4 regions of the Halomonas huangheensis genome follow, and region 4 is predicted to be linked to each of the others. Evidence: predicted binding sites of a transcription regulator. Region 4 holds the regulator's gene; each other region holds the start of a gene.
The links. The regulator FNR, encoded in region 4, switches genes on or off when oxygen is low (the NO sensors DNR and NnrR bind a similar motif). The targets are predictions, from matches to a motif close to TTGATNTANATCAA.
Positions count from the first base shown of each region.

Region 1: the regulator FNR is predicted to act here: its motif matches at 1,865-1,878, upstream of trhP (prephenate-dependent tRNA uridine(34) hydroxylase TrhP).
Region 2: the regulator FNR is predicted to act here: its motif matches at 1,358-1,371, upstream of hemN (oxygen-independent coproporphyrinogen III oxidase).
Region 3: the regulator FNR is predicted to act here: its motif matches at 1,341-1,354, upstream of AR456_RS08335 (nitrate/nitrite transporter).

Region 1 covers NZ_CP013106.1:2,479,576-2,482,690, reverse strand. Annotated here, with positions in the region: gene AR456_RS11010 (6-pyruvoyl trahydropterin synthase family protein) at 1-384, opposite strand, end outside; gene queE (7-carboxy-7-deazaguanine synthase) at 384-1,049, opposite strand; gene queC (7-cyano-7-deazaguanine synthase QueC) at 1,042-1,725, opposite strand; gene trhP (prephenate-dependent tRNA uridine(34) hydroxylase TrhP) at 1,941-3,115, shown strand, end outside.
Region 2 covers NZ_CP013106.1:4,518,062-4,521,176, forward strand. Annotated here, with positions in the region: gene hemN (oxygen-independent coproporphyrinogen III oxidase) at 1-1,252, opposite strand, end outside; gene AR456_RS19600 (Rrf2 family transcriptional regulator) at 1,793-2,248, shown strand; gene AR456_RS19605 (hypothetical protein) at 2,359-2,928, shown strand; gene AR456_RS19610 (putative bifunctional diguanylate cyclase/phosphodiesterase) at 2,915-3,115, opposite strand, start outside.
Region 3 covers NZ_CP013106.1:1,857,869-1,860,983, forward strand. Annotated here, with positions in the region: gene AR456_RS08335 (nitrate/nitrite transporter) at 1-1,127, opposite strand, end outside; gene AR456_RS08340 (amino acid aminotransferase) at 1,852-3,048, opposite strand; gene AR456_RS08345 (4a-hydroxytetrahydrobiopterin dehydratase) at 3,050-3,115, opposite strand, start outside.
Region 4 covers NZ_CP013106.1:919,813-922,927, reverse strand. Annotated here, with positions in the region: gene AR456_RS04170 (heavy metal translocating P-type ATPase) at 1-510, shown strand, start outside; gene ccoS (cbb3-type cytochrome oxidase assembly protein CcoS) at 507-731, shown strand; gene AR456_RS04160 (sulfite exporter TauE/SafE family protein) at 728-1,414, shown strand; gene fnr (fumarate/nitrate reduction transcriptional regulator Fnr) at 1,572-2,309, shown strand; gene ttcA (tRNA 2-thiocytidine(32) synthetase TtcA) at 2,515-3,115, opposite strand, start outside.

The sequences.
Region 1 (3,115 bases), 1.6 Mb from region 4:
CGGAAAACGGCGACCAAGGCTCTGGGTCAGGTGCTCGGCCAGGTTGTCCGTATCAATGCGCGTGCAGGGCAGGATGGTGAATGCCTGGCGAGGACCGCGCACTTCCATGGGATAAGGCGTTTTCATACGGATACGCATGCCTTCGGGGCAGTCGCTGATATCGACGCCTGGTGCCTTGCCCGGCACCAGCAGCGTGTGGTCGGCCCCCGCGTCGATGCGCGATTTGATCCAGGGTTTTACCTCGCCGAAGTCGAACAGCATGCCGTCCTCACCAAGCTCACCGAACAGTTCGGCATCAAGGTGCCAGCTCGCGCCGACCAGCCCCTTGTCCGGGCACCACAGCGATACATCAAGGTGAGTCAGTTGATTGACAAATAGTGACATCATGCGATCCCCGCGATCTTGTGAGTCTGCAGCGAAAATCGCCAGAGAGGATTGGACAGACAGTATTCCAGAGTTGCCTGCATCGGACTCTCCGTGGTTGGAATGTGGTGCTCAGGCACGTGACTGATATCCATGGGCTGCAACAGGAAGTGGTCAAACTCGAGTCCGGAAAAGCGTGCGGGTGCCAGGTCTCGCTGGGGATAGACCAGCTTGAGTTCATTGCCATATGTCTGGGCCAGAGGTGCATCGCCCTTGGGGCTGACGCAGATCCAATCGATGCCGGGTGGCGCTGGCAAGGTGCCATTGGTTTCGACCGCTACTTCAAAGCCCCGCTGGTGCATGGCATCGATCAAGGCTGCGTCCAATTGCAGCAGCGGCTCACCACCGGTAAACACCACATAGGGCACCGAGCCTGATGCTCCCACAGGAAACGGCCATAGTTCGACGATATGGTCAGCCAGGCTGGCGGCGTCGGAAAAGCGACCACCGCCCTGGCCATCGGTGCCGACGAAATCGGTATCGCAGAAGCGACACTGGGCACGCTCACGGTCCTGCTCGCGTCCGGACCATAGATTGCAGCCGCTGAAGCGACAGAACACGCTGGCACGCCCCGCCTGTATGCCTTCTCCCTGCAGGGTATAGAAGGCTTCCTTGACGCTATACATGGGAGGTATCCGCGTAGTTCAGTGGATCCTTGATCCCGTGGGCGGCAAAGGCGGCGAGGCGTTCGCGACAACTGCCACAGCGGCCACAGGCCAGTTCCTCGCCGACATAGCAGGTCCAGGTGTTGGCGTAATCGAGACCCATGGCCAGACCGTCGGCAAGGATCTGTTCCTTATTGGCGTTCAGGTAGGGTGCATGGATCTCGACCGGCGAGAAGTTGGCAATTGCTGCGACGTCGTTCATCGCCTCGACGAAGGCGGGCCGGCAGTCAGGGTAGAGTACATGGTCACCACCATGCGCACCGTAGGCCACGCGGCCAGCGCCGACATTGACCGCCTTGGCGATTGCCAGCGACAGCAGGATCATATTGCGGTTGGGGACTACCGTGGCAGTCAGGTTGTCCTCCGCGTAGTCGTCATCGGGCATCGGTCGTGAGTCATCAGTCAACGCAGAGTTGTCGATCAGGCCATGAATGGCGGTGATATCGACCACCTGGTGCGCGACCCTCAGCTCTTCGCAGACGCGGCGGGCGACATCGAGCTCCCTGGAGTGGCGTTGGCCATAATGGAAGGAGAGCGCGTGGACATTGCGGGTTTCGCGCAGTACGCGATGCAGGACAGTGTAGGAGTCCATGCCACCGGAGTAGACGACAACGGTGGCGTTACTGGAATCAGTCATGAGAGTACTCGAATTCGGAGAATTTGGGGGTCCAGAAGCTCCATGGTGAAAGCATCTGGCCTGCCGGGGTCCGGTCCGGCTGCGCAAGGGTACCTAATTGGGGTGCTGCTGACCAGTCGTGGAAATGTAGGGTGTGGCTGTGAGGCAGGTCAATATCATTACAGTTGTAACGTGGAAGAATACTCGGTTGCCTTGGTCACAACTGGTATTTTTCCATGCAAGCTCCCGAGCTACTGTCTCCCGCTGGTACTTTCAAGAACATGACTTATGCGTTTGCCTACGGCGCAGATGCGGTATATGCCGGTCAGCCACGTTATTCGCTGCGCGTACGCAACAACGATTTCCGCGTCGATAACCTGCATCGCGGGATTGCCTATGCGCACGAGCGAGGCAAGCACTTCTACATTGCCTCCAATATCGCTCCTCACAACAGCAAGCTGAAGACCTATCTGCGTGATATGGAACCGGTCATCGAGGCCGGACCGGATGCGCTTATCATGTCGGACCCCGGCTTGATCATGATGGTGCGCGAACGCTGGCCGGAGCAGGTTATCCACCTGTCGGTACAGGCCAACGTTGTCAACTACGCGGCCGCGCGCTTCTGGCAACAGCAGGGTATCAAGCGCATCATTCTGTCGCGGGAGCTGTCGCTGGAAGAGATAGCTGAGTTCCGCGAACAATGCCCGGATCTCGAGATCGAGACCTTTGTCCACGGTGCGCTGTGCATTGCCTATTCCGGGCGCTGTCTGTTGTCCGGCTACTTCAACCACCGCGACCCCAACCAGGGCACCTGCACCAATGCCTGTCGTTGGCAATACGACGTACATGCTGCAAAAAGCGATGCCTCGGGTGAGCTGATTGCCTCTGCCGGCGCTGATGTCTCCGGGGGCTGGACACCGGGGGACAGTATTCCCACGGTGGGAGGCCGCGAGGGCCAGCAGACGCTGGCAGCACTGATCGAGGATCGTACGCGTCCCGGTGAGTTGATGCCAGTGCATGAGGATGAGCACGGTACCTACATCATGAACTCGCGGGACCTACGTGCAGTGCAGCATGTTCCGCGGCTTGCGACGATGGGGGTCAGCTCATTCAAGATCGAGGGGCGCACCAAGTCGCACTACTATGTGGCGCGTACTGCGCAGGTCTACCGTCGTGCGATTGATGATGCGGTCGCGGGGCGGCCTTTCGACATGCAACTGATGGATGAGTTGGAAAACCTCGCCAACCGCGGTTATACCGAAGGTTTCTATCGTCGCCATATCCACGACGAGTACCAGAACTACGAGCGCGGTCATTCGGTGGGAGTGCATCAGCAGTTTGTCGGCGAAGTCATCGATATTGTTAACACAAGGCATATGCTGGAAATTGATGTGCGCAATCGCTTTGCAGT
Region 2 (3,115 bases), 1.2 Mb from region 4:
CGTCATCGACCATCTCGCTCAACTGATCCAGCGCGTCGGCGAAGTGCTCGGCGAAGTCGATACCATGACGCTGCTCGATGTCAGCGAAGCGAAACCCTTCATGGCACATCAGCGCAGCGATGACGTCTGCACGCAAACGGTCCTCGGCAGTCAGACAATAGCCGCGCAGGACCGGGATCCGCCCGGCGTCGAGACACGCCATGTACTCACTCGTCGTCTTGACGTTCTGGCTGTAGGCATTGCCGACACGGCCGATGGAAGTGATGCCGAGACCGATCATGTCGCACTCGCCCTGAGTCGAATAGCCCTGGAAATTGCGCTGCAACGAGCCATCGCGTCGCGCGAGGCTGAGCTCATCCTCGGGCAGCGCGAAGTGATCCATACCGATGTAGACGTACCCCGCTGCCGTCAATCGCTCGATGGTCAGCTCGAGCAGCTCCAGTTTGCGTGACGGCGGTGGCATGTCCGCGTCACGAATCAGACGCTGCGCCTTGAACAGATGTGGCAGGTGCGCATAGCTGTACGCGGCAATGCGGTCAGGACGAATGGCGATGACCTGTTCCAGGGTTCTGGCAAAGCTGTCGCGAGTCTGTAGCGGCAGGCCATAGATCAGATCCATCGACACCGAGGCGAAACCAGCCTCCCGCGCAGCATCGATCAGCGCCCTCACCTCGGCTTCGCTCTGCACGCGATTGACCGCCTGCTGCACCGCCGGATCGAAGTCCTGCACGCCAAGGCTCAGGCGATTGAACCCCAGGTTCCGCAACGCGAAGACCTGCTCCGGCGTCACCGTACGCGGGTCCACCTCAAGGGAGAACTCACGCTCATGCTCCGCAGCGAAGTGAAAATGCCGATTCAGGCACTCCAGCAACTCGGCAAGCTGATCGGGAGACAGGAAGGTAGGCGTGCCGCCGCCGAGATGCAGCTGCGTCATTACTCGGGAAGGATCGAAAAGCTCAGCCTGCAGGGCAATCTCACGCTTGAGATATCCCAGATACTGCGTCGCACGCTGACGGTTGTGGGTGATGATCTTCGAGCAGGCGCAGTAATAGCACAGGCTCTCGCAGAACGGCACATGGACATACACCGACAACGGGCCTGGCTGGTCGCTGGCCGCCACCGCCGCGTGGTAGGCGGATGTGTCGAATGCCTCATGGAAATGAGGCGCAGTGGGATAAGAGGTGTAGCGCGGTCCGGGGCGGTCGTACTTTTCAACCAGACAGCGCTCGAACGGCAGAATATCAGCAGACATCGCATCGATCCTCGGCAAGGACGGCACAGGCACCTCCATTTGGGGTCGCGCCTGACACTATTGTCGCATGCAGCTCTAACTCGTCGATGCCTAATCAACCAGAATATGATCTACATCAATTCACAAACCCGCTATTTCAGGGCATCTTTACTCAAGAAGTATTCAGCATACCATTTGCTTTATCCATGCACAGAGTGCTTCAAGAAATATTGCATGTCATGGCAGTAAAGCACACAGCAATACCCAGCAATCAAACTGCATTGATACTGTTCGAACACAACAAGGTTCAGCTACCTATCGCAGGGAAAAAGAATGAATATGACATAAAAAACAAGAACCATATATCTGGAGAAAAAACACCATACCGATTTATCACGTCCTGAAAAACTACTGCAAAATCATGTCACTTAACCCATGCCACCATAACCCTAAAGCAAGCTACATCAGGCTTTGTCTTTCGCACTGATAATAGAACAAGAATCTTCTTTGACTCTTATCTTTTATTCAACAAGCCGCGCTGCCGGTATCGAGATTCCAGCCATGCACCTTACTCGCTTTACTGATTATTCACTTCGTGTGCTGATGTACCTTGCCGAGCCCAGCAATGAACGTACCACCATTGCCGAAATCGCCACACGCTTCAGCGTCTCGCGCAATCATCTGATGAAAGTCGTTCAGGAACTCAGCCATCTCGGCTATATCACCACGATTCGTGGCAAGAACGGCGGGCTGTCGCTGAAGATGGCACCGGATACGATACATATCGGCCAGCTGGTACAGGCGACTGAACACAGCTTTGCGCTGACAGAGTGTGATGGCGATGACGATGCCTGCTACATCGCCTCTGTCTGCCGTTTCAAGCACATTGCCAACGAAGGCGTGACTGCCTTTATCGCAGTGCTCGACCGTTATACGCTCCAGGATCTATTGGTGCCGGAATGCCGCTCACGCCTTCGGGAACTCAAGTTGATCGACTCGGTGGAAAGCTGTCTGTAACACCCGATACTTGGCTGGCGAGGGGCAATAGCAGGAAAGGCGGAAACAGAGAGGCGACAGTCGCGAGGCAGCATGCTAGCCTCGCCTCACCCCCAACGACAGGAGTCATCATGCCTGGTTCTGCTACCCCGGGATACCGCTGGAAAACGATTCTGGTCGTGCTGTTGTTGATCACCGGAGTCGGCGGCGCTCAGGCCGTGGACTTCAATACCACACAGCAACAGCAGCACCAGATGTGGCAATCGCTGGTCGTCCAGTTGGGCAGTGAGAATCACGTGCGTGCCATCGAGAGCAGCAGCTATAGCGATGCGATGCTCAGCATCAATACCACCCCAGGGCGCTGCCTGAGCCCATGGCTCGAAATGCGTTCCGATCTCGGAGAAAACCAATCACTCGATGATCGAGTCAATGATGTCCCGGCCGATGTGCTGGTCGGCGACCACTACACCCTGACCGGTCGCGCGGAACTCCTTACCGAGCGTGGCGATAATGGGCTTTATGTGCGCTTCTACGACCTGGATATGCCAACACTTCTGCAGCAGATGCGCGAAGGCGACGAACTGCACCTGCGTATCCGCATGACGGAAGATGTCGAGGATTACTGGTTCATGACCTTCAGTCTTGCAGGAGCGGAAGATGCGCTGTCACGCATGAATCAACTCTGCTTCAGCCTCGGTTAGCGGCAACGTCTTCCTGCCCACCGTCCGTTGTCGACCCAGCGTTCGCTGCAGACCCAGCGTTCGTTGTAGAGTAGTGCTGCGCCTCGGCAAGCCAAAGGCGCTCGAATTCGTCACTGTTCAACGGATGCGAAAACAGATAGCCCTGGGCAAGATGGCAGCCCATCGACTTGAGCGCTTTCGCCTGGCC
Region 3 (3,115 bases), 940 kb from region 4:
CCGAAGGTCAAGGGCAGGAAGAAGCCACCAAGACCGCCGACCATGCCGACCATGCCGCCAACGATACCGACATTCTTCGGATAGTAGACCGGGATATGCTTGAACACTGCGGCCTTGCCCAGTGACATGAAGAAGCCCAGTACCATGGTCAGCACAATGAAGCCGGCCAGCGGTATGGTGAAGGAGAAGGACACTGGGCCATGCACGCCCTGGACGATGTAGTCGGTGGGCGGGTAGCTGAGCAGGAAGCAACACAGCGCCGAGACGATGAAGGTCCAGTACATCACCCGGCGCGCGCCATAGCGGTCGGACATCCAGCCGCCGAGAATGCGGAACAGTGACGCCGGGATGGTGTAGAGCGCAGCGACAAACCCGGCCTCGGCGAGACTCAGCCCGTAAACCTCGATCAGAAAGTGGGGCAGCCATAGTGCAAGGGCTACAAAGGCGCCGAAGACGAAAAAGTAGTAAAGCGAGAATCGCCACACTCGAATGTCGGCCAGCGGGGCCATCTGCTCGGCGAAGGAGACGCTGGTCGCGTTGCGTTGATCCGCTAGCGGATCGTCCTTGGCAAGGATCAGGAACAAAACGCCGGTAATCGCGAGGATGGTGGCATAGGCCAGGGCAGTGCCCTGCCAGCCCATTGCCATCAGCAGGAAGGGGGCTCCGAAGTTGGTGACCGCTGCGCCGACATTACCGGCACCGAAGATGCCTAATGCCGTACCCTGATGCTCCTTGTCGAACCAGGCCGAGGTGTAGGCGACTCCGACAATGAACGAGCCACCGGCGAGGCCGACTCCCAGGGCGCCGACCAGCAGCATCGGGTAGCTGTTGGCGAAAGTCAGCAGGTAGACACAGGCGGCGGTGCACAGCATCAGCAGACTGAACACCCAGCGACCGCCGAAGCGGTCAGTGAGGACGCCGAGGAAAAGGCGGGAAATGGAGCCGGTCAGAACTGGAGTGGCCATCAGCAGGCCGAGCTGGGTATCCGAGAGGGCAAAATCATCCTTGATCTCGATGCCGAGTATGGAAAACAACGTCCAGACGGCAAAGCACAAGGTAAAGGACAGTGTAGAAATTCCTAGTGCTCTTTGTTGCTGAGTTCGAGGAACTGGTGCTGACATAGCCATGGGCCTTCCTTAATTGGAAAGTGTGAGGACTCCAACCTGATTTTTCCGGGGTGCAGCTATGAGGAACTTGATGGTGATCAATACCCTCGGAATTAGTTCGTGTCTTGAATATCAGATAGCTCACTGGAGGTATCTGTAGCCAAGGCTTGATGTCGAATCATAGGGGGGTTGTGGGTAGGGTTTAAGATGTACTGAAGGGAGTTGTTGGATTCCATGACGTAAATCAATAAATGGATGTTGGTAGCTCGAAGCCCACATTCCCCGTTCCTGGGGGTGATCTGATCAACTCAGAGCATCCCGCTGGTGTAGGGACGCATCAGGCATTTTCGATGCTTGTATACGACAGCGTTGTTCAGCCCTGACGAGGTAAATCGTCGCCGGCCTCAAAGATGAAAGCTCAATGAATGATGATTATCTGGTGGGAAAAGTCGAAGTTTTCATCAATCGATATGCTTGACTTTTTAGAGATAAGATTTATGGAAAAAGGTGGTTATTTTCGAGGATCTTCAGGGAAAAGGTCGCAGTTGTTATGATGATAATACTGGTGGTTTTCACTACAGATTGTTGCTATAGGTGGGGGTAGACGAGCGACGAGTCGCTCGAACTGGTAAGTCATCAGCGATAAGCTTCGAGTAACAAGAAAACGCACAAAAAACCCCGAAGACGTGGAGTCTCGGGGTTTAATGCTTACAGCTTACATACAGCTTACAGCTGCTTCGCTTGTTCAGGCCTTGCCGTTGACGGTGGCCACAGCCTTGGCAATATATTCCAGATTTTCGCTGGAGAAGCCGGCAACGTTTGCACGTCCAGAACGCACCATATAGATGCCGAATTCATCACGCAGGCGGTCGACCTGTTCCGGCGTCAGGCCAGTGTAGGAGAACATGCCGCGTTGCTCGGCAACATGGGCGTATTTCTCATCGAGGCCATAGGGCTTGAGGGCATCAACGAAGTCGCGACGCAGGGTGTTGATGCGGTCGCGCATTTCGGTGAGCTCTTCGCGCCAGACCTTCTCCAGCTCAGGCGAGTGCAGGATCTCGCTGACGATGGAGCCGCCATGAGCCGGCGGGTTGGAGTAGTTCTCACGGGCGACGATGGCGATCTGAGAACGAACGTTTTCCATCTCCTCGTTGTTCTTCGCCACTACGATCAGCGCACCAGTACGCTCGTTGTAGATACCGAAGTTCTTCGAGCAGGAGCTGGTGACCAGCACATTGTCGAGGTTTTCAGCCAGCAGGCGGACGGCGTAGGCGTCTTCGTCGAGGCCTTCGGCGAAGCCCTGATAGGCAAAGTCGACCAGCGGCAGCAGATCACGTTCCTGAAGCACCTTGAGGACTTCCTGCCATTGCTGCTGGTTGAGGTCGAAGCCGGTCGGGTTGTGGCAGCAAGCGTGCAGTACAACCACGTCACCCTGAGGAATCTGTTTGAGGGCGCTCAGCATGCCATCGAAGTCGAGGCGATTGTCGGCGTCGACATAGGGATACTTGTGCAGCTCGATACCGGCGGCAGTGAAGATGCCGTGATGGTTCGGCCAGGTCGGGTCGCTGACCCAGATACCCTTGCCGGGCAGCTGGTGGGCCACGAAGTCGGCGGCCAGGCGCAGTGCGCCAGTACCACCAGGAGACTGCGTGACACTTGCCCGACCGGCCTCGAGAACAGGAGAACCCTCGCCAAGGACCATCGGCAGCACGACTTCGCCGTAGCTTGGCGCGCCATGAGAGCCAATGTAGGTCTTGGTGGTCTCATTCTTGAGCAGCAGGGCTTCGGCCTCCTTGACCGCACGCATCACCGGAGTGGTGCCCTTTGCATCGCGGTAGACGCCGACGCCTAGATCGACCTTCTGGGGGTTGGTGTCCTTCTTGAAGGCTTCGATGAGCCCGAGGATCGCATCCCCGGGGACCCGCTCAATCTTCTCGAACATTTTACTTGGCTACCTCGTCAGTACTGGCTACCTCATCGGTTCTGGCTGCCAGGATGAAATCATTCTT
Region 4 (3,115 bases):
GAGATTCTCTCCGGCGATCGCATATCCAGTGTGGCAAGTATGGCGAGACGGCTTGGTGTCTGCCAATGGCGAGGCGCGGCGCTACCTCAGGACAAACTCGATCATGTGCGCACATTGCAGCAGCAGAACCAACGTGTAGCCATGGTCGGTGATGGCATCAACGACATTGCCGTGCTGGCCGGTGCCGACCTGGCTATTGCCATGCCCGGCGCCAGTGATCTCGCACGTAGTCACGCCGATATTCTGCTGCTTGGAGAAAAGCTCGGCGGCATCACCGAAGCCATTGATGTTGCTCGCACAACGCAACGCATCATCCGTCAGAACCTGAGCTGGGCGACACTCTACAACGTCATTGCCCTGCCGTTGGCAATAGCGGGCCTGGTACCTCCCTGGCTGGCAGTGATCGGCATGTCAGCCAGTTCGTTACTGGTTATCGGAAATTCCCTACGGCTCGGAGCAAGGCAAGGGCGTAGAATGCAGTCGCGGAACACGCCAGGCACAAGCCGATGAATATTCTCTATCTGCTGATCCCGCTGTCATTGATGCTATTGAGCCTGGCGGTCTGGGCATTCTTCTGGGCCGTCAAGCACGATCAGTTTGAGGACCTCGAGGGACCCGCCTGGCGCATCTTGTTCGATGACGATGACACTTGCCGCCGACAGTCGGATGAACACAGCTCCTCCGACCTGCTGGAGCCACCGTCATCAAGCAAGCGGCGAGACCAGCCATGAACCCGACGGGACTCGACCTCCCTCCACTGGCTGCGGCCTTTGTCTTCGGACTCCTGGGCGGCGCTCACTGTGTCGGCATGTGTGGAGGCATCATGAGCGCCCTTACCTTTGCCGTCCCGCCCAGCATGCGACGCCCATCACGCATGGCAGCCCTGTTGCTGGGCTACAATGCCGGGCGCATCACCAGCTATGCGTTGGCCGGGGCCATCGTCGCAGGGCTTGGTGCGCTGGTCGGTCTGGCGCCAGGCGTGCGCACCGTCCTGCAGTGGATGTCGAGCCTGATGCTGTGCTTGATGGCACTGTATATCGCCGATATCTGGAAGGGCCTGCGACACATCGAGGCACTCGGGAAACGCTACTGGAGGTACCTGGAGCCAGTCGGACGCGCATTGCTGCCGGTAACACGGCCACACCAGGCCATACTGTTGGGCGCCCTCTGGGGATGGCTGCCCTGCGGGTTGGTCTACTCAATGCTGAGCTGGAGTCTGGCAACGGCCACTCCCAGTCAGGGCGCCATGCTGATGCTGGCGTTTGGCACCGGCACCCTGCCGGCGCTACTGGTCACCGGCGTCGCCGCAGACCAGATTCGGCGCCTGCTGAATTCACGGGCAACACGGTGGTTGGCAGCCTTACTGGTCATCGCGTTGGCGATCTGGCAGTTGATAGTGACTCAACAGAGTTGAGGTAGTGATCCAGTAATTTCACCGTCAAAAGAGGTAACCGACGATTATCCCCTGATTGGCAGGGTATAATATTGATTATAAGGTGCTGAAGTAATTAAAAGCTTATTTTCGGCGTATTCCACCGATCGCCGATTCACAGGAGCTACCAATGTGTGCCATGGCCCAGGAGCGACGCCCCCCTATGCCGCAGGAAACGCGATGTGAATCCTGCAGTCTCAGTTCTCTGTGTCTGCCACTCGCTCTTGATACTGCAGACATGGAGCGTTTTGACGCCATCATCCGGCGCCACCCACCGATCAAGAAAGGCACCCGCCTGATCGATCAGGGAGACCGCTTCACCAGTGTCTACGCGGTTCGCTCCGGAAGCCTCAAACAGATCATTACCGAAGGCAGCGGCGAAGCCCAACTGACCAACTTCTTCCTGCCCAGCGAATTGATCGGCCTCGACGGGATCGATGATGGTTTCTATTCAGGTAGCGTGGTTGCACTCGAAACCACCACGGTCTGTGAGATCCCCTTCGACCGGCTGGATGCCCTGTCACAGATCCTGCCAGACCTGCGTGCTCAGTTGTTCCGTACCATGAGCAAGGAACTGCGTCATGACCATCGCATGTTGCAGTTGCTGTCCCGCAAGACCGCGGATCAACGCCTGGCCTGCTTCTTCCTTGGCCTGTCGGACCGCTTCCGCCGCCGTGGCTACTCGCCGTTCAGCTTCCGCCTATCGATGTCGCGGTCCGACATCGGCAACCACCTGGGGTTGGCGGTGGAAACCGTCAGCCGTATCCTGGGACGCTTTCAACAGCAGGAACTGGTCTCGGTTTCCGGTCGCGAAGTCAACATTCTCGACATGGGTGCCTTGACCAACCTCGCCGACACCGAAACCACGGCCGACTGACTCGACCGCTCGGGGCTGTTAATCGCTCAGGGCTGTTTCAATCGCTCAGGGCTGTTTCAATCGCTCAGGGCTGTTTCAATCGCTCAGGGCTGTTTCAATCGCTCAAGGCTGTCATGAACAAGAACGCCATCGGGAACACTGCTGGATGCGCTGCCGATGGCGTTCGAATGTAATGCCGTGATGACCCCGCTGATGTTGACGAGGCTCAGCCTGCGTCAACTACATCGATGCGATTACGTTGCCTACGCGCCTGCTCGCCCTCGAGGCCTTCGAAGTCAAACAGGTTGCGATCCGCCAGTTGTGATGGCGCCACATTGGTCACCGCCTTGAACATGCTCTCGAGACGGCCAGGGTGCTTGGACTCCCATTCAGCCAGCATTTCCTTGACCACCTGACGCTGCAGGTTGGGCTGCGAACCACACAGATTACAGGGAATGATTGGAAAGCCCATTTGTTCGGCGTATGCGGCGATATCTGCCTCACGACAATAGGCCAAGGGCCGGATCACAATGTTCTTGCCATCATCGGAAAGCAGTTTGGGTGGCATGGACTTCAGGCTGCCACCAAAGAACATGTTGAGAAATAGCGTCTCGAGAATGTCTTCGCGGTGATGGCCCAGCGCGATCTTGGTTGCCCCGATCTCCTCGGCAAAACCGTACAGAGAGCCACGCCGCAGCCGTGAGCATAGCGCACAGGTCGTCTTGCCCTCGGGGGTCTTCTCCTTGACTACCGAATAGGTGTCCTTCTCGAGAATATGGTAATCGACACCAATACCCTCAAGGTACTCCGGCAGCACATGCTCGGGA